Regions from separate parts of the Shewanella sp. AS16 genome, predicted to be linked through region 1. Evidence: predicted binding sites of a transcription regulator. Region 1 holds the regulator's gene; each other region holds the start of a gene.
The links. The regulator LexA, encoded in region 1, represses DNA repair genes until DNA is damaged. The targets are predictions, from matches to a motif close to TACTGTATNNNNATACAGTA.
Positions count from the first base shown of each region.

Region 2: the regulator LexA is predicted to act here: its motif matches at 4,032-4,051, upstream of LZP73_RS00745 (YebG family protein).
Region 3: the regulator LexA is predicted to act here: its motif matches at 2,905-2,924, upstream of recN (DNA repair protein RecN).

Region 1 is NZ_JAKCLK010000002.1:657,523-663,557, forward strand. Features, by position in the region: gene mtr (tryptophan permease) at 1-1,056, opposite strand, end outside; gene plsB (glycerol-3-phosphate 1-O-acyltransferase PlsB) at 1,056-3,476, opposite strand; gene lexA (transcriptional repressor LexA) at 3,639-4,256, shown strand; gene LZP73_RS07675 (cell division inhibitor SulA) at 4,253-4,765, shown strand; partial or broken gene coxB (cytochrome c oxidase subunit II) at 5,166-6,035, shown strand, end outside.
Region 2 is NZ_JAKCLK010000001.1:154,018-160,052, forward strand. Features, by position in the region: gene pepN (aminopeptidase N) at 1-196, opposite strand, end outside; gene prc (carboxy terminal-processing peptidase) at 272-2,317, opposite strand; gene proQ (RNA chaperone ProQ) at 2,346-2,978, opposite strand; gene LZP73_RS00740 (GAF domain-containing protein) at 3,261-3,719, opposite strand; gene LZP73_RS00745 (YebG family protein) at 3,734-4,021, opposite strand; gene LZP73_RS00750 (paraquat-inducible protein A) at 4,218-4,850, shown strand; gene LZP73_RS00755 (paraquat-inducible protein A) at 4,837-5,466, shown strand; gene LZP73_RS00760 (MlaD family protein) at 5,453-6,035, shown strand, end outside.
Region 3 is NZ_JAKCLK010000003.1:329,746-335,780, reverse strand. Features, by position in the region: gene barA (two-component sensor histidine kinase BarA) at 1-975, shown strand, start outside; gene LZP73_RS10025 (YjaG family protein) at 950-1,546, shown strand; gene LZP73_RS10020 (AEC family transporter) at 1,856-2,836, shown strand; gene recN (DNA repair protein RecN) at 2,955-4,613, shown strand; gene LZP73_RS10010 (VOC family protein) at 5,024-5,431, shown strand; gene LZP73_RS10005 (VOC family protein) at 5,510-5,896, shown strand; gene LZP73_RS10000 (cupin domain-containing protein) at 5,998-6,035, opposite strand, start outside.

The DNA.
Region 1 (6,035 bases):
GCCTATGGCTACCAGGAAGCCGTCGGGAAATAGCAGGCCCAGCACGGTCGGGGGCAGGAAGGTCACGGCCGCGGTCTTGAGCCGGCCCTGGCTCGAGTCATCGAAACCGAACAGATCCGCCAGATAATCGAACAGCCCCAGGGTGACCCCGAGGAAAGACGAGGCGACCGCCAGATTGGCGAACAGGGTCAGCATATTGTTGAGCCAATGGCTGCTGATCACCTCCGACAGGGCGGCGACCAGCACCCCCATGTTGCCGCCCTGGGCTATGACGTCGCCGAACTGGACCCGGCTGATATTGCCCATGGTCGCCACCAGCCAGCAGAGGTAGATGATCAGGGCGATGAAGGTGCCTATGCACAGCGCCTTGATGATGGTCGCCGGCTCCTTGCCATAATACTTCACCAGGCTGGGCACATTGCCATGATAGCCGAAGCTCGCCAGACCGAAGGGCAGCGCCGCCCACAGGTAGGGCGCATAACTGGCCTGGCCGTCGGGAATAAACAACTTGCTCGTGTCTATCTCGAGCAGCAGATTGCCGATCGCCAGGAAGAAGGTGATGATCATCCCCCCCAGCATGACAGTGGTGATCCTGTCGACCGCCCTGGTGCTGATCAGCACCACGGATGCCAGCAGCAGCGCAAAAATCAAGCCGGCGACGCTCTGGGGCAGGCTGATGCCTATCCCCTGCAGGCTATGGTTCACTATCGAGCTGCCACCGCTGATATAGGCATAGGTGAGTATGTAGAGCACGAAGGCGATCGACACCCCATTCACTATGCGCCAGAACTGGCCCAGGGTGACCCTGGTCAGGGTATCGAAGCTGGCACCCGGCTCGAAGTGCAGGTTGGTTTCGAGCAACAGGAGACCCGACATCAGCATGCAGAACCAGACACCCAGCAGCATGAGTATCGAGTAACCGAACCACATACCGGCGCCCACCACGGGCAGAGAGAACATGCCGGCGCCGACCGTGGTGCCGGCGATGATCATGGCGCCGCCGAGCAGCGACTTGCCATGGGGCTTATGCCTGGCGACATCCATGAAATTTGCCATCAGTTATGTTCCGCCATGACGCTGTCGACTATGGTCTGCCTGACCGAGGCACGCAACAGGCTGTTGGCGTGATCTCTGATACGTTCTATATCTGCCCTGTTGCCCTTGTCGGCGAGGTAGCCCAGATCCTTGAGCTTGACACTCAGGGTGCCATAGAGCTTCCTGTCGTAAAACTCAGGGGCCGTGATGCCATGCAAGGCACCCAGGCGCTGCGCCAGCAGGTGACTCCCGGATTCGAGCTCCGAGCGTTCCATATCGGGTTTGGCCGCCAGGAAATTGAAGATGATGGCATAGCGTTGCAATGTCTCACTGACGGTGCCGGCCAGCAGTTCAAGTTTACCTGCGTGTGGCTCGTTGACGCTGAAATGCGCCTCTTCCGTCACCAACTGTTCGGCGACAAACAGATCCAGCACCCGCTCCACATAGGCGTCGATATCTTCTATGCCCATGAACAGCTCGGCCTTCATCAGCGGATAGAAATCCGCCACTATGGCGTGGATCTGCCGACGGCTGCAGGTCTCGTAATGCAGCATGCAGCTGGCGATCAACGACGGCAGGATCAGCAGATGGATCACATTGTTGCGGTAATAGGTCATGGAGACGGCATCGGCCTCGGCGATGGAAATGATGTCACCGAGCGAGTCTGTCTCCAGGGTAAATTTATTCAGCTCCAGCCCCTGTTGCACCAGGGACTTGCCATCGCCTTCGGCCACCGAGGTATAGCTGGTGTATGGCACCTGTTTCAACAGGTTCAGATAGAGATCCAGCTGACGTTCCAGCTGGGTGCGCTCCAGGGCATTCTGTTCGGACGCCAACAGCACCAGGCTGGTCAGGGTCACCGAACTGGCCGCCGCCGCGCCATTGATATGGGTCATCACCCTGTTGGCCAGGGTATTGACCGCCGGCGTCAGCCAGCTGGGCTTCTGCTCGGGATCTTCTGCCAACTCGCTGCGCCAATCCGGCGCCATCTCGTTGAGGAAGGACTGGAGGGTGATGGGGGCGCCGAAGTTGACATAACCCTGGCCGAAGTTGCCCAGCTTGCGTATGGCACCGAACACCTGCCAGACAGATTCTTTCTGCTTCTTCTTGCCGCTCAGTTCCTTGTGATAGGTGGCGACCTCCATCACATGGTCATAACCCAGGTACACAGGCACCAGGGTCACAGGCCTCTCTATGCCGCGCAGCACACTGTTCATCGTCATCGCCAGCATGCCCGTCTTGGGGGCCAAGAGGCGGCCGGTACGCGAGCGCCCCCCCTCGGTGAAGTACTCCACCGAATAGCCCTTGGCAAACAGCTGATCCAGATATTCGCGGAACACTGCGGTATAGAGCTTGTTGCCGTTGAAGCTGCGGCGGATGAAGAAGGCACCGCCACGGCGGAACATGGGGCCTGCGGGCCAGAAATTGAGGTTGATCCCAGCGGCTATGTGCGGCGGCACCATGCCCTGGTAATAGAGGATATAGGACAGCAACAGGTAATCCATGTGGCTGCGGTGGCAAGGCACATAGACTATCTCGTGGCCGTCGTGGTGCAGCTGGCGTACCTGCTCGGCGCCCTTGATATTGATGCCACTGTACAGCTTATTCCACAGCCAGGTGAGGAAACGCTCGGCGATACGCACCAGGCTATCCGAATAGTTGGCGGCGATCTCGTCCAGGTAGGCTATCGCTGTCTCACGGGCCTTGGTCTCGGAGATCTTCTTGTTGGCCGCCTCTTCCTGAATCGCCTTCTTCAGCGACTCGGATTTCAGCAAGGCGTGAAACAAGGCCTGGCGATTGGGCAGCTGTGGCCCCGTCATCACCTTGCGCTGGCGGCTGAAGTGCACCCTGGCGACCCGCGCCAGCTTATGGGCTATGCCCATGTCAGTGCCGTGTTCGTCCGTCATATACCTCAGGGATACGGCACTGGAGAATTGCACGAAGTTATGGCGCCCGAGGAAGAGGATCATCAGGCACTTGCGCAGCCAGGTGGGGTTTTCCCGCTCCAGCACAGCCGCCCGCATGCTGTCATCTTCCTTGCCCGGGGTCCGGCCCCAGTAGAGGCTCACAGGCACCAGCTGGATGTCCAGCGTCGCATCCTGTTTATGGGCGGCCAACAGGAGCCTGAAACTCTCGAGAAAACCCTCATGATTGCGGCGCTGGCCAAACATGGGCTTGCCCCCCTGCAGGCATACCACCCTGGGAACCCGGCCATCGGCGAGCACCAGCTCTTCATAGGGGCTCGGCAGTCCCAACTTGGCGGTGACGTCATTCAGGGCCGCTATGTCGCTGACGGATTCAGTCTTCATCACATAGACGAGCGGTCTGCCCGGGTCCAGATTGAGATCGGCGAAGGGATCCTGTGGCACAACGATAGTGTGCACCAGCTGTTTCTGGATCCAACGCAAGGATTTAAACCACAGAGAGTCTTGTTTTGGCATTCTTCTTTTGCAATATGAGTCACGTCAAACGGACAGATAGAATACCAGACTCTGGCCAGTATTCACTAATAGTCGGCTAAGCCCATAAAAAATGGTTAATACTTGCACTGCAAATAATACTGTATATACTAACAGTAACTGTATAGAAAAACAGGAATGACCATGAGACCCTTGACGCCACGCCAAGCCGAAATTCTAGAGCTGATCAAACGCAACATCGCCGACACAGGCATGCCGCCTACCCGGGCCGAGATTGCCACCCGTCTGGGATTCAAGAGCGCCAATGCCGCCGAGGAACATCTCAAGGCCCTGGCGAAGAAAGGCTGTATCGAAATCATGCCGGGCACTTCCCGCGGTATCCGCCTGCCCCACGAAGAAGAGGCCCAGGAAGCCGGCTTGCCGCTGATAGGCCAGGTCGCCGCCGGTGAGCCGATTCTGGCCCAGGAACATGTGGAACAGTACTACCAGGTCGATCCCGCCATGTTTCATCCCGCCGCCGACTTTCTGCTCAGGGTCCGGGGTGACAGCATGAAGAATATCGGCATACTCGAGGGCGATCTGCTCGCTGTGCATAAGATGCAGCAGGCCCGCAACGGCCAGGTGATAGTCGCCAGGGTCGAAGACGATGTGACTGTTAAACGCTTCGAGAAGAAAGGCAATCTGGTTTATTTACACGCGGAAAACGATGACTACTCCCCCATCAAGGTGGATCTCAGTTGCCAGAGCCTGACCATAGAAGGTCTCGCCGTCGGCGTAATACGTAATGGAGACTGGCTATGAAACATTTGCTGGGCAATGCGCCGCGCCACCCTGGACTCTGGCTGGATCTCGACAGCCATGTGCAGGACAGCCAACATAGAGACATCACCACCATGCCGACCCGGACCCAGGGGCGCACCGAGCTGCAACAGCTCAGTGCCCAACTGGCACAACTGAGCCAGCAGGGCCGCTGGATAGTGCTGATCAGCCCACCCAATGCCATAGGCTACAAGCAATTGCTGGCCAAGGCCGGGGTGCGCATGGACAGGGTATTGCTGGTGCATGCCAAGGATGAAGTGGAAGTGCTGTGGGCGATGGAAAGAGCCCTCACCAGCGGCACCTCCAGCGCAGTGATCTCCTGGACCCAGTCCCTCGACGCCAGAGATATTCGCCGCCTGCAACTGGTCGCCAAGAGTGCCAGAGCCATGGGCATAGTCCTCGAAGAGGTAAATGTTCACTTACAGGGAGAAGCCTTGTTTGACAATCACGAAGCGTTCCAGCAACACCAATTATTCGGCCCCATACATTGACCCCATCCTGGGCCAGCCTATCTCCAAAGCCTCATCGCACGCCATGAGGCTTTTTTTTTCAGCAATTTTTTCAGTCAATTAGAAAGCAGAGCGAGCTTGATCAATAACTGAACAGCAAGTAATGTAGGACAAGGTAACGTGCATTCAAGCGTTATCACCTGGCTCCATGCCAGGCATAGCCAGACGATTGAGTCATGGCCTAAGGGATGGATATATTCAGTCGTAGGTGCAAGCGTGGTTAATACCGGCAGTAACGATACATAGACCAAGAGTAAAAACCGCCAACGCACTTTGAAGTCATCAACGCTTTTTTGGGAACCGAAGAGTTTACATAGAGCTGAGACTTACTGTGTGACTCTTCTTTGTAGTTGCGTTTCGCAATTGGCAGAGGAGAAGTCTTGTGAAGCAATGGTTGTATTGTGCCTTGGTGCTGGTATTCGCACCTCATCTAGCGGCGGCAGAAATGCCCCTGAACATGACTCAGGGGGTGACAGAAATCAGTGGCAAGGTGTATGACTTGCACATGACCATTCTGTATATCTGCTGTGCCATCGGCGTGGTCGTCTTCGGTGTAATGATTTATGCCATGATAAACCACAGGAAATCCAAGGGCGCAGTTGCCGCCAACTTCCACGAAAGCACCAAGGTCGAGATAGCCTGGACCATACTGCCTTTCATCATCTTAATTCTCATGGCCATCCCAGCGACCAAGACACTGGTCGCCATGGAAGACACCCATGACGCCGAACTCACGGTCAAGATCACAGGTTCCCAATGGAAGTGGCATTACAGCTACTTCGATCAGGACATAGACTTCTACAGCAACCTGGCCACCCCCATGTCCCAGATAGAGGGCAACGAGGCCAAAGGGGAAAACTATCTGCTCGAAGTGGATAAACCCCTGGTGCTGCCGACCCACAGGAAAATACGTTTCCTGATGACCTCAGACGATGTGATCCACTCCTGGTGGCTGCCGGCCTTCGCCATCAAGAAGGACGCCAACCCAGGGTTCATCAACGAAACCTGGGCGCGGATCGACAAGGAAGGCATTTACCGCGGCCAATGCGCCGAGCTATGCGGCAAGGGACATGGCTTCATGCCGATAGTGGTCCAGGCCGTGTCGGCGGCCGAGTTCGATACCTGGGTCAGTTCACAGCGGGCCGCGGCCGATGCGGCGGCGGCCGAAGCCGAGGCGGCATTGACACAAAACCTGAGTCTGGACGAACTCATGGCCCAGGGGGAACAGGTCTATATGAGCCACTGTGCCGCC
Region 2 (6,035 bases), on a different contig from region 1:
TGAGCCGTACCGAGATCAGGGTCAAGTCATCGCCATCCAATACCAGAGGCGCCCCGTGTTCGCCGCTGCGCAGCACGCGGCTCCTGGCGATGACCCGGGTCGCTGCGGCCTCGAGATTAAAATCCAGCGAGATATGGGTGATATTGAAGTCTGGCGCTTGATAATCTTTAAGAAATTTAGCCGTTTGCTGTGACATATAGACACTTCCCCTGTTTTAGTTCATATAAGCAAAAACGCGCCTTAAGCGCGTTTTTTCCTGTTGCCACCGCGCTTACTTAGCGCTGTTTTTCGCCACTCTCTCGGCATCGACCAGATCTAGGGTGATGTAGGCGGTTTCATCGAGGAAGGCATCCGGCGCCAGGACATCGTCCGTGCTCTCGTCCAACGAGGCTATGGCTTTCAATCCGTGAGCCAGACGGCGTTCGTTGATGCGATCCAATTGCTTCTTCTCATCGGCTTCACGGGATGCCAAACGCTCGCTCTCAACCAGAGAAACCGACTTCTCCTTATGATGCTTCTTGAATTCATTGATGTCCTGGAAGACATAATTGAATTCAACATCCGCCTTAATCCGGTTTAAATGCTTCTGTTCCAGGTTGGCAACCAAGTCGCTGGAGATCTCTCCCAGCGTGCTGTATTGCGCCACAGGAACCCTGTCCCAGGGCAAGGCATTGGTTTCTTCCGCCTCGCCATACTCTCCGGGCTCCAGGGCACTCGGGAAGGCGATGTTGGGTGTCACCCCTTTGAGCTGGGTGCTGCCGCCGTTGATGCGATAAAATTTGGCTATGGTGTATTGCACATGGCCTATCGGCTTGTCATACATATCATAGATACGCCCCAGGCTCTTATGTTGCTGCACTGTGCCCTTGCCGAAGGTGGACTCGCCGACGATCAAGGCACGGCCATAATCCTGCAGCGCGGCGGCGAAGATTTCCGACGCAGAAGCGCTGTATCTGTCGACCATCACAGTCAGGGGGCCGCCATAGGCACTCTGGCCATCGTTGTCACGGTTCTGTGAGACGTTGCCATTGGCATCGCGAATTTGTACCACGGGTCCCATGTCGATAAACAAACCCGTCAACAGGGTCGCTTCGGTCAAGGCACCGCCACCGTTGCCGCGCAGGTCTATGACCACACCTTCAACCTTGGCTTCGTTGAGCTTGACCAGCTCTTTGGACACATCCTGGGAAAGGTTCATGTAGAACCCAGGGATGTCTATCACCCCCACCTTACGGTGAGCGTAAGGCCCTTCCTGAGGTTCTATGACCTTGGAGGTCGCCGCCCTGTCTTCCAAACGGATCTTGTCTCTCACTATGGTCACATTGACGGGTTTGGCATTGGCGCCGCCCTTCTTGGGCAGGATCTGCAACACCACCTTGCTGCCTTTTGGGCCCTTGATGAGTTCGACCACGTCGTCGAGACGCCAACCGATGACATCGACTATCTCGCCCTCTTCCTGACCGACGCCGACAATTCTATCTTCCGGTGCCAGCTTCTCGCTGTTGGCAGCAGGGCCTCCGGCCACCAGACTCTTGATCACTGTGTAATCATCATCGAGCTGCAACACGGCACCTATGCCTTCCAGGCTGAGGTTCATTTCCATCTGGAAACGCTCGGCGTTGCGCGGCGATAAGTAGCTGGTATGCGGCTCTATGCTGCGGGCGAAGGCATTCATCACACCCTGGAACACATCTTCGCTCTGGCTCTGGCTCAGACGCTTGATGGCGTTGTTGTAACGCTTTTGCAAGATAGTGACTATCTCGTCCCACTTCTTGCCTGTCAGCTTGAGATTCAGGGCATCATACTTGACTCTCTGGCGCCACAGCTCATCGAGCTCCGCCGTGTCTTTGGGCCAAGCGGCATCGTCTCTGTCGAATTGATACACATCTCCGGGGACAGTGAAATCTATTTCCTTGTCCAACAGAGACAAGGCATAGGCAAAACGCTCATAACGGCGCTGCTGTGCGAGATCGAACATCTTATAGGCAGAGTCCAAATCTCCGGACGTCAGCATGTCATCGAATTGCTTCCGGTACGGCTTGAAGCTGTCCACGTCCGCCTGGGTCAACACATTGCGGCGAAAATCCAATTGCTTCAAATAACGATCGAAAATCTGCTGGGAAAACCCGTCGTCCAGGTTGAATCTATGGTAGTGCGAACGGGTGAATAAACCGGTCACCCTCTTACTGGCAACCTTATGCTGAGGTTCCTGCTTAAGTGTGGGTAACTCGCTGATTTGAATCGTAGGAGACAAGGCCCACGCCGGAAAACCAACCAAAAAGCTGGTGACGGACGCGGCTAAAGTGAGTTTTCGCATCAACAAGTTACTCCTTTCAATACTATGACTACAGCAGGATGTGTTCGGCTCGGACCTTAATGCTCAAGCCACTGTCCAACTGGACCAGAACATCTTCCTTGTTAATGTCGGTGATCACACCTGCAACCGGTGACTTACCCAGTTTGACATTCACGCGCTGTTTTTGTTTCAAATCGCTCAGATTTGCTTGCACCAGTTTGACTTCCGGCTCGGCCTTGGCCTTCGCCGCAGGTTTAACACTGCGTTCGGCTTTGGGGGCCTGGGTCTTGGTTGGTTTTCTGACGGGCTTCTTCGCAGCCGGCTTGGGCGCTTGCGCTGCGCGCTTGGCCTTGGCTTTTTCCTGACTTTCTTTCAGGGTAGCCTGCGCATGATCTATGTGTTCCTGCTCCAGCTCGCCACAGTCAACACCATCGAGATCCACACGCTGCACACCGGCTTTCACACACTTAAGATAGCGCCAGCTGCTGGTATAACGCCTCAGGGCGACTCTCAATTGAGTTTTACTGACTTTAGAATCATCAGCCAACCTTTCAGCCAAATCTTGGAACAACCCGATTTTTAATGGCTTGGTTTCACCTTCGGCAATAAAACACAAAGGAAATTTTTCATACAAGTACGCCAGAATTGCGTTGGTGTCGGTCAACTTTTCTGTTGATTCCATCATTACTTCCACAGTCAAAAAGGGACCAGGGTGACTGGCTGACCTTCATCAGCCTCTTCCGAGTCGTTTATCTTCGTTAAACTCTCATTGGAGCTTAACGTACAAATTAGCATCATAGCCGTGTTTGCTAAAGCAAAATTAACAGACTTTAACAATTTACCGGATCAAGACACTCGCGCCTTAAACTGAGACTTATCTCCATCAGGCCCGGTGCGTGCAGCCGCTTATTATAAGGCGGGCGCCACCGAATGCGACCATGATTTGTCCATTATCGTACGCAAATTAAGCAAATAGGCTCTTTTCAAGGCTTTTAACCAAGGTTTCCAGACCCTTTTGGTCTTCGGCATCGAAACGGTCATACTCGGGACTGTCTATATCCAGCACGGCGATAAGCTCCGAAGCGGCAAAAACCGGGATCACTATCTCAGAATTGCTGGCACTGTCGCAGGCGATATGGCCGTCGAATTGATGCACATCGGCGATTCTCTGGGTGCTGGCCTGCGCCGCGGCTGTGCCACAAACGCCCTTGCCCCACGGGATGCGGCTACAGGCGACCTTACCCTGGAAGGGGCCGAGCACCAGTTGTTCACCCCGTTTAAGGTAAAAACCGACCCAATTGATCCCGCTGAGGTTGTCATTGAGCAAGGCGGAAAAATTCGCCATGGCGGCAACCTGATCATCCTCACCGGCAAGCAAGGCCTGCGCCTGGCGATTCAAAGTGGCGTAAAATGTCGACTTCATCGGCAGTTCCTAATCTAAGAGTTGGCTGTATCTGCCTTCTTGGCAGGTTTTTTGGCTGGCGTACTTTTAACCTGAACGCCACCTTTAAGCAAGTTGGTCAACTCGTCTTTACGCGTCGCGAAATAGAATGCCAACTTCTCCGAAGTCGCATCGTCGAGTCCCAGGCCAGCCTCTTGAATGAAAGGGATCAGGTTATCGGCGATATCGAGCATCTTGTCGTAGGCATCGGCCTCCTTCTTAGATGTGAACGTCATCTTTTCAACCCCTTCTCTGACCACGACAAATTGTGTTATAACCGCCATGAATGCTCCGCACTGTTTTTATATACAGTGCATAGAGTGGCACAGATCCAACTTGTGATGCAAGTGATCTCATTATTCTGCTACTATCGGCAGGTGATTGTTTAACGATGTAAAAACGCCTTGATTCAGACCGACACTACCGAAACTGGCTTGCTTGGCGACACAGCCCCGAATAACCGGATACCCAGATATCGCTATGGATGAACCAACAAGAGACGCCTCAGTGGTATTATGCCGCTCCTGTGATCTGGCCATCAGGAAACGGGCGCTGCCATCCAATGTCAGGGCCATCTGTCCCAGATGCCACTCTGTCCTGTACGACAGCCCCTATTGTTCCATCAACGGCATGCTGGCCCTGTGCGTGACCGCCTTGATGTTTTATTTGCCCGCCAACCTCTTCCCCGTGCTGGAAATCCATTTCTTCGGCAGCATAAGAACCACGACGGTATTTCAGGGGGCGCTGGCGGTCATGGACCAAGGCTACTGGATAGTAGGCATTGCCGTGCTCGTTGCCGCAGTGCTGGCGCCCGGGGTGCTGATACTGTCTATCTTCACCCAGATACTGATAGTGAAATTCGGCCTCAAGACACATACGGGCCGCGCGCTGTTGAAGCATCTGTTGCAGCATCAGGGGTTGTTGTCGGAGCTGACCATGCTGGAAATCTATGTGATCAGCTTTTTGGTTTCAGCCTTCCAATTATCTGATTTCTCAGATATCTTTTTTGGTATCGGCACTTTCTGCTTCGTGATGCTATTCGTGACCACCCTCTTCCTGCAGCGGGAATATAACTTGGATCATATGTGGAGTTTTCTCGATGAAAACCACTGAAAGTTTACAGGGACAGGCCCTCGGGCTGGTGTTGTGCCATGTCTGTCATCAGCTGAACCAGAGCAAAGAGGGCCACTGTCGCCGCTGCGGTCAGGCCCTGCGCCAGCGGGATCACGGCAGCATACAGAAGAGCTGGGCACTGTTGATCACCGCCGCCATCTTACTGGTGCCGGCCAACATCTACCCCATTACCACTATCGTCAAGCAGGGCAAGATCACCCAGGACACGATTCTTTCCGGCATACTGCATCTGGTCCAGTCGGACATGCTGCCCATTGCCATCATAGTGTTCGTCGCCAGCATATTGGTGCCTTGGCTGAAAATCATCGGCCTGGCCATCTATCTGTCCGCCATCAGTTTCAACATACCCGTCTCCAAACGCAAGTTGATGGTGGGTTTTCACATTATCGAGTGGATTGGCCGCTGGTCCATGCTGGACCTGTTTGTGATTTCCCTTACCGTCGCCCTGGTCAACATGGGGCAATTGCTGGATGCCAAGCCCGCACCTGCGGCCACCGCCTTCGCCCTGGTGGTGTTATTAACCCAACTGGCAGCCAAGGTGCTGGACACACGTTTACTCTGGGATCGATTGGAAAAACAAGATGACGCAAATTGAATCACCTAAGATAGTAAAGAAAAAGCTCTTCTCCCCTATTTGGTTGCTGCCTATTCTCGCCCTGGCACTGGGCGCCTGGCTCGGCATCAAGAGCATCAGGGAGTCGGGAATCGAGATCCAGATCCATTTTCCCAGCGCGACCGGCATCGACATAGGCAAGACCCTGGTCAGGTACCAGGGCTTGACCGTGGGTAAGGTCATAGACATAGCCATAGACGAAGACCTCAAAGGGGTCGACGTCAAGGCGCTGATAGATTACCGCTCCGAGCGCTTCCTCAACGAGGGGACCCTCTTCTGGTTAGTCACCCCCAAGGCCAGCATCACGGGCGTCGAGGGGCTAGACGCGCTCTTCTCGGGCAACTATATCGCCATGCAACCGGGCGGCGGCGGTTCCAGGACCTCGTACGAGGCCCAGCGCGAGCCGCCGGCGATGCAGCCCGGCAGCGAGGGGGTCGTCATCGAGCTCAAAGCCGATAAACTGGGATCCCTCGATGTGGGTTCCCCCGTGTTTTATCGTCAGGTACCGGTCGGCAGCATAGTCAGCTATCGGCTCGAAGGCAGCCAGCGGA
Region 3 (6,035 bases), on a different contig from region 1:
CTCGCCAGGCGACACACGGACAGCCTTATCCTGCTCAACGACAGTTTCGAGCAGCAGATAGTGCAGAGCAAGCTGAGATCCAATGCGGATACCGTCCTGCCCATGCCCGTCAGCGACCATGTGCTGGCGCGCAACCTCATCTACCGGCCGCTGGAGATAGACGCCAGTCCGGCACAGGCAGTCAACCAGCCAACGGCCGAACGCCACTCGCTGACGGTATTGGCCGTCGATGACAACCTGGCCAACCTCAAGCTCATAGATACCCTGCTGAAGGAGTTGGTCACCAATGTCATCGCCGTCGGCAGCGGCGAAGAAGCCATAACTCAGGCCCAGAAGCGGAATTTCGATCTTATTTTCATGGATATCCAGATGCCGGGCATAGACGGCATTACCGCCACCCGCAGCATTCGCCAGGAGTCCATCAACCGCAACACCCCCATAATAGCCGTCACCGCCCATGCGATCGCCGAAGAGCGTGAGCTGATCCTCGGCAGCGGCATGGATGGTTATCTGCCCAAGCCGATAGACGAGGCGGCGCTCAAGGGGGTCATCAACCGTTGGCTGAGCCGTCCCAAGTTTACCCACTTCGATCTCCATACCCTCAATTGGGACCTGTGTCTGACCCAGGCCAACCAGAAGCCGGATCTGGCGCTGGAGATGTTGAAGATGTTGCTCGACTCGCTGCCGCAAACCGTGGCGCAAATTCACCAGGCGCTGGATGCCAAGGATCAGGAGAAAATGCTCGGCACAGTCCACAAGCTGCATGGCGCCAGCTGCTATTGCGGGGTTCCCGCCACCCAGAAGCTATGCCAGGAAATAGAATCTGCACTCAAGCGCGAAACCGCCATCGAAGACATGGAACCGGAAATACTTGAGTTACTTGATGAGTTAACTAAGGTAGAATCTGCAGCAAAACAAGTGTTATCACAGCTATCAGTGGAACTATCAGATGATAAAAAAACCGGGCTTCTTTAAACGCTTAAAGGCCTTGAGCCTGGCGCAGAAGCAATTATTCGCCGTCGCCCTATGCCAGCGCATGTTGCCTAACTATCAGCTTTTCTCCGAGGTGTGCAATTTTGGCGAGCCAGCCGTGCTCAGCACAGTGCTCGAACTCCTGTGGCAGGCCCAATACGATCCCAAACTCAAGTTCAATATCGATGTCCAGCTGCAGCGGCTCGAAGACAATACCCCTGAGCCAAGCGATTTCGAGGCCTATGGCGTCTACCCCGCCATGGATGCCGTGGTCGCCTTATCGACCCTGCTGGGGGCTATCCAGGGCAAGATAGAAGAAGACATAGTCAACATCAGCAAATTATCTTCCAGCACGGTGGCCAACTACATAGAAGCCGTCAGCGATGTCGAACTGGAAGACGATGCCATGGACGACTTCATCTTCGCCCATCCAGTGATGGAAGAAGAGAAGGCGCTGCAGAACACCCTGCTGGAGATCATCGAAGAAAATCCGAAGATCACCGCCGACCTGGTCAAGGGCCTGCGCCAAGACATAATAGAGGCCGGCGTCTCCAACATAGGCATCAGCGTCTGAGTCCGGCCATCGGCCTCACCATCATGGGCCAGCTTAAGGCTGGCCCGGCGGCCGCTGGTATCGGGGCTTGAGGCCTCAGGGCTTGGGGACAGCAGCGCCCCGGGCCACCCCAGGAATACGCCGCCTGCCTCAAAAAACTGTCTAAGAGCAAAGCTGTCTAAAACCAAAGCTGTCTAAAACCTAAGGTGTCTAAGAGCATAGCCGTCTGAAACCTAAGCAGCCTAAGACCATAGCGTAATAGCCAGTAGGCGCCGCGCATGGTAATTTTCCTGTCTCGGCCCAAATCCTCAATAGCCAAGGAAGTCGCGGATGCCCGCCATCTTGACCCCACTGCTCGCCGTCGTCGGCATCATGTTGCTCGGCGCCCTGATACAGAAACTCAGGCTGCTGCCGCCCGATACGGATCAGGTGCTCAACCAGTATGTCTACTATGTCGCCTTCCCGGCTATCATGCTCATCGCCCTGGCGCAGACGCCCATCACTGAGATACTGCAATGGGGTTTCATCCTCGGCTATGGCCTGGCCATGTTAATCACCTATTTCAGTGTCTTCTGGCTCTCACTCTGGGCCGACCCGGGAGACAAGGCGATTGCCGCCATGCGGGCGCTCAACACCAGCTTCGGCAATACCGCCTTCATCGGCATTCCGCTGCTGATCATCCTCTTTCCCGGGCAACAGAGTGCCCTGGTCGCGGCGGCGATTGCCAGCCTGCTGTCGGTACTCATGTTCGCCGTCGCCCTGGTCAGCGTGGAACTCGCCAACCCCAAGGCCAAACTGGTACACCCTCTGATGACCATGTTCAATGCCCTGGTGCGCAATCCCATAGTCATAGGCAGCCTGCTCGGTGTCGCCCTGTCGGCATTGGCGCTGCCCCTGCCCGCCGGGCTGGCGCTCATGTTGCAGCAGATAGGCAATACCTCCAGCCCCTGCGCCCTGTTTGCCATAGGCATGGTGCTGACCAAAGCCATGGGCCGGGAGACGCGGGAGGGCCCAGAGGCGCCACCCGCCCTCGGCGGACGCAATCTGGCCGAGCTGGGCCTGCTCAATCTATTCAAGCTGGTCCTCCAGCCGGCATTGACGCTGGTATTGCTGCAACTCTTGGGCGTCACTGGCGCGTATCTGTCTATGGGCGTCCTGCTGGCCGCCCTGCCGACGGCCGCCAGCGTTTACCTGCTGGCACAGCGCTACCAGGTGCTGGTCGGCACCAGCGCCAACACCATACTCCTGGGTACGCTGCTGACCTTCATCAGCCTGCCACTGCTGGATTACTTACTAAAAAACCTAAATTAATCAGTGGGATAAAAAATAAGTTGTGCTTAATTATTAAACGCAACTTTACTGTATATAAAATCAGTATATACTGTGTATCAATACAGTGTTTTGGTAAGTTATTCGACAGGAATTCATTATGCTTTGCCAACTCAGCATCAACAATTTCGCCATAGTACGCTTCCTGGAACTGGATTTTCGTCCGGGTATGACCAGCATCACAGGGGAAACCGGCGCGGGTAAATCCATCGCCATCGACGCCCTCGGCCTATGCCTTGGCAACAGGGCCGATGCCAATACAGTGCGCCCAGGAGCCAGCAAGACAGAAGTCAGCGCCCGCTTCTCACTCGATGATATTCCACTGGCGAAACGTTGGCTGGAAGATAACGATCTCGACCTAGAGCAGGAATGCATACTGCGCCGGACCATAGGCAGCGACGGCCGCTCCCGTGCCTACATCAACGGCAATCCTGTCCCCCTGGCACAACTCAAGAGCCTGGGGCAATTGCTGATAGGCATCCACGGTCAGCATGCCCACCACGCCATGCTCAAGAGTGAACACCAGCTCACCTTGCTGGACAGCTATGCCAACCATAGGCTGCTGAGCGATGCCGTTGCCGCCGGCTATCACAGGTGCAAGCAGTTGGAAGCCGAGCTCAGACAGCTGACCCTGTCACAACAGGAGCGCATCGCCCGCAAGCAGTTGCTGCAATATCAGGTCGAAGAACTGGACGAGTTCGACCTCAAGCCGGGGGAATTCGAAGAGATAGAGCAGGAGCATAAACGCCTGGCCAACGGCACCGAATTGATTGCCAGCTGTCAGGCCGGAGTCGAACTCCTCAGCGAAGGCGAGGAGCTGAATATAGAGCAGCTGCTCAACAGGGCCGTGGCTTTGGCACAACAACTGGAAAGCTATGACCCGGCCCTTGCCAACGTCAATGCCATGCTCAACGAGGCCCTTATTCAGGTACAGGAGAGCACAAGCGAACTGCAGCACTATCTCAGCGGACTGGAACTGGATCCTGAGCACTTCGCCTATCTGGAGGAGCGCCTGTCCAAGGCCATGCAACTGGCCCGTAAACACCAGGTTGGCGCCCCTCTACTGGCCGCTCACCATGAACAACTCAAGGCCGAGCTCGGCAGCCTGGATGACGACGAACATAAGTTGGCAGAGATGGCACAGCAGGTCGAGGCCAACCGCCAGGCCTATCTCGCCCATGCCCAGAAACTGAGCCAAAGCCGTGGCCGCTACGCCAAGGAGCTGGACAAGCTGGTCACTCAATCTATTCACCAGCTCAACATGCCCAAGGGCAAGTTCTGCATCTCAGTGACTTTCAACCCTGAGATGATGTCGGTCAACGGCTGTGACCAAATAGAGTTCATGGTGACCACCAACCCGGGCCAGCCTTTGCAGCCCATCTCCAAGGTGGCCTCGGGCGGCGAGCTGTCCCGCATAGGTCTGGGCATTCAGGTGATCACCGCCAAGAAGGTCTCGACCCCGACCCTGATCTTCGATGAGGTGGATGTCGGTATCTCGGGCCCGACCGCCGCCGTGGTCGGCCGCATGCTGCGCAGCCTGGGAGAGTCGACCCAAGTGCTGTGCGTCACCCATCTTCCGCAGGTGGCGGGCAACGGTCATCAACACATGTTCGTCAATAAATTCAACAAGGGTGGCAGCACTGAGACGTCGATGACGCCGCTGGATAAGGAGCAACGCATCCAGGAGCTGGCCCGCCTACTCGGCGGCGATACCATCACCAGCAATACCCTGGCAAACGCCAGGGAGTTACTGCAATAATTGCATTTTGCTGTGCTCATTATTGGAGTGTCAGCCATTGGAGCATGCAGATTGGGGAATGAAGAATGGGGCATGAAGATGAGGGCATTAAGATAGGAGCATGGCTCCTGTGTCTAGGATTTTAGCCCACTCTCTTAAACACCCACGCTCTTAAGCACCCAGGCGCCCCGGCTGGCATCCGAGTCCCGTTGGCACTTAACCTCTCAAATCTCGATCCTGCTTGCGAATAAAAGGCTTGAGCCAATGCGGCAATCCCAGTAGCTTAGCCAATGAATTAGCCTGCAGTTTGAATCGACTCATGGTGAGATGACGGCAGGCTCAGCGGGACAAGGCGCATGCTTTTCACCCATATCAAATGGGTGATGACTGCGCCTGTGCAGGGTATAAATTTCAGACTACAAGGACGAGCTATGAAATTTCATCGAGGCAGACTCATAGATCATATTCATCTGCGGGTGGCAGATCTCGCCGCCAGCAAACGTTTCTATCATGCGGTATTCACCGCCCTGGGCCACCCAGACGCGCTCCATGAAGGTCAGGGCTTCTTCCATGCGGATGAACTGTTCGTAGACGAGGCGCAGGATTACATTACCCGGGTACATCTCGCCTTTCAGACCCAGGACAGAGAAACAGTGCATAAGGTCTATCAGGCGGCGCTGGCCGCAGGTGGGCGGGATAATGGCGCGCCGGGGGAGCGGGCCTATCACCCAGGTTACTATGGGGCATTCGTACTGGACCCCGACGGCAATAATATTGAAGCCGTCTTTCATGGTCCGTTCGAGCGCAATGTCGCCTCGGTAGAAATAACCGCCAAATGACCTCGGCGGCTCAGTATTCGTACCTGCCGAGTAAGAGTCCGAGTAAGAGTGAGAGGCGTCAGTCGCCAAGGAGGAAAGATGCATAAGAGTAGGCTTGCCGCGTTCGTCATCGACAGCAAAGTGGATAATATTGAAGAGGCGAATAGGTTTTGGGAAAGCGCATTGGGCTACACTTGTGTCCGCTCAAGCGAGGCATGGTCAGACAGGTATTCGCATTTGGATGTTCCTGATGCTCAGCCTAATCTGCTGATCCAGAAAGTGACCCATGAGAGCCGAGTCCACCTGGATATCGAAACCGACGATATTCCGGCCGAGGTGGCACGCTTGTCCAAGCTGGGGGCAAAGGTGTTGACGAGATTTGAGCGCTGGGTGGTCATGGAAGCCCCAACGGGACATAGATTCTGTGTCGTCAATCCGCAAAGAGCCGATTTCCAGGATGCAGCCGATGTCAATGTCTGGGATTAACCGCCTGGCAGATGCAGCTGGGTCGCCAACAATGCCCAGCGCAGGGCCGACGCGGGGAAGTCCAGGGGGTTAGCCACAGGCGCCGGTTAGGCTGCGTTGCGTCAACTTTTGCCGAGAGGGCCCGAGAAGAAGATCGCCA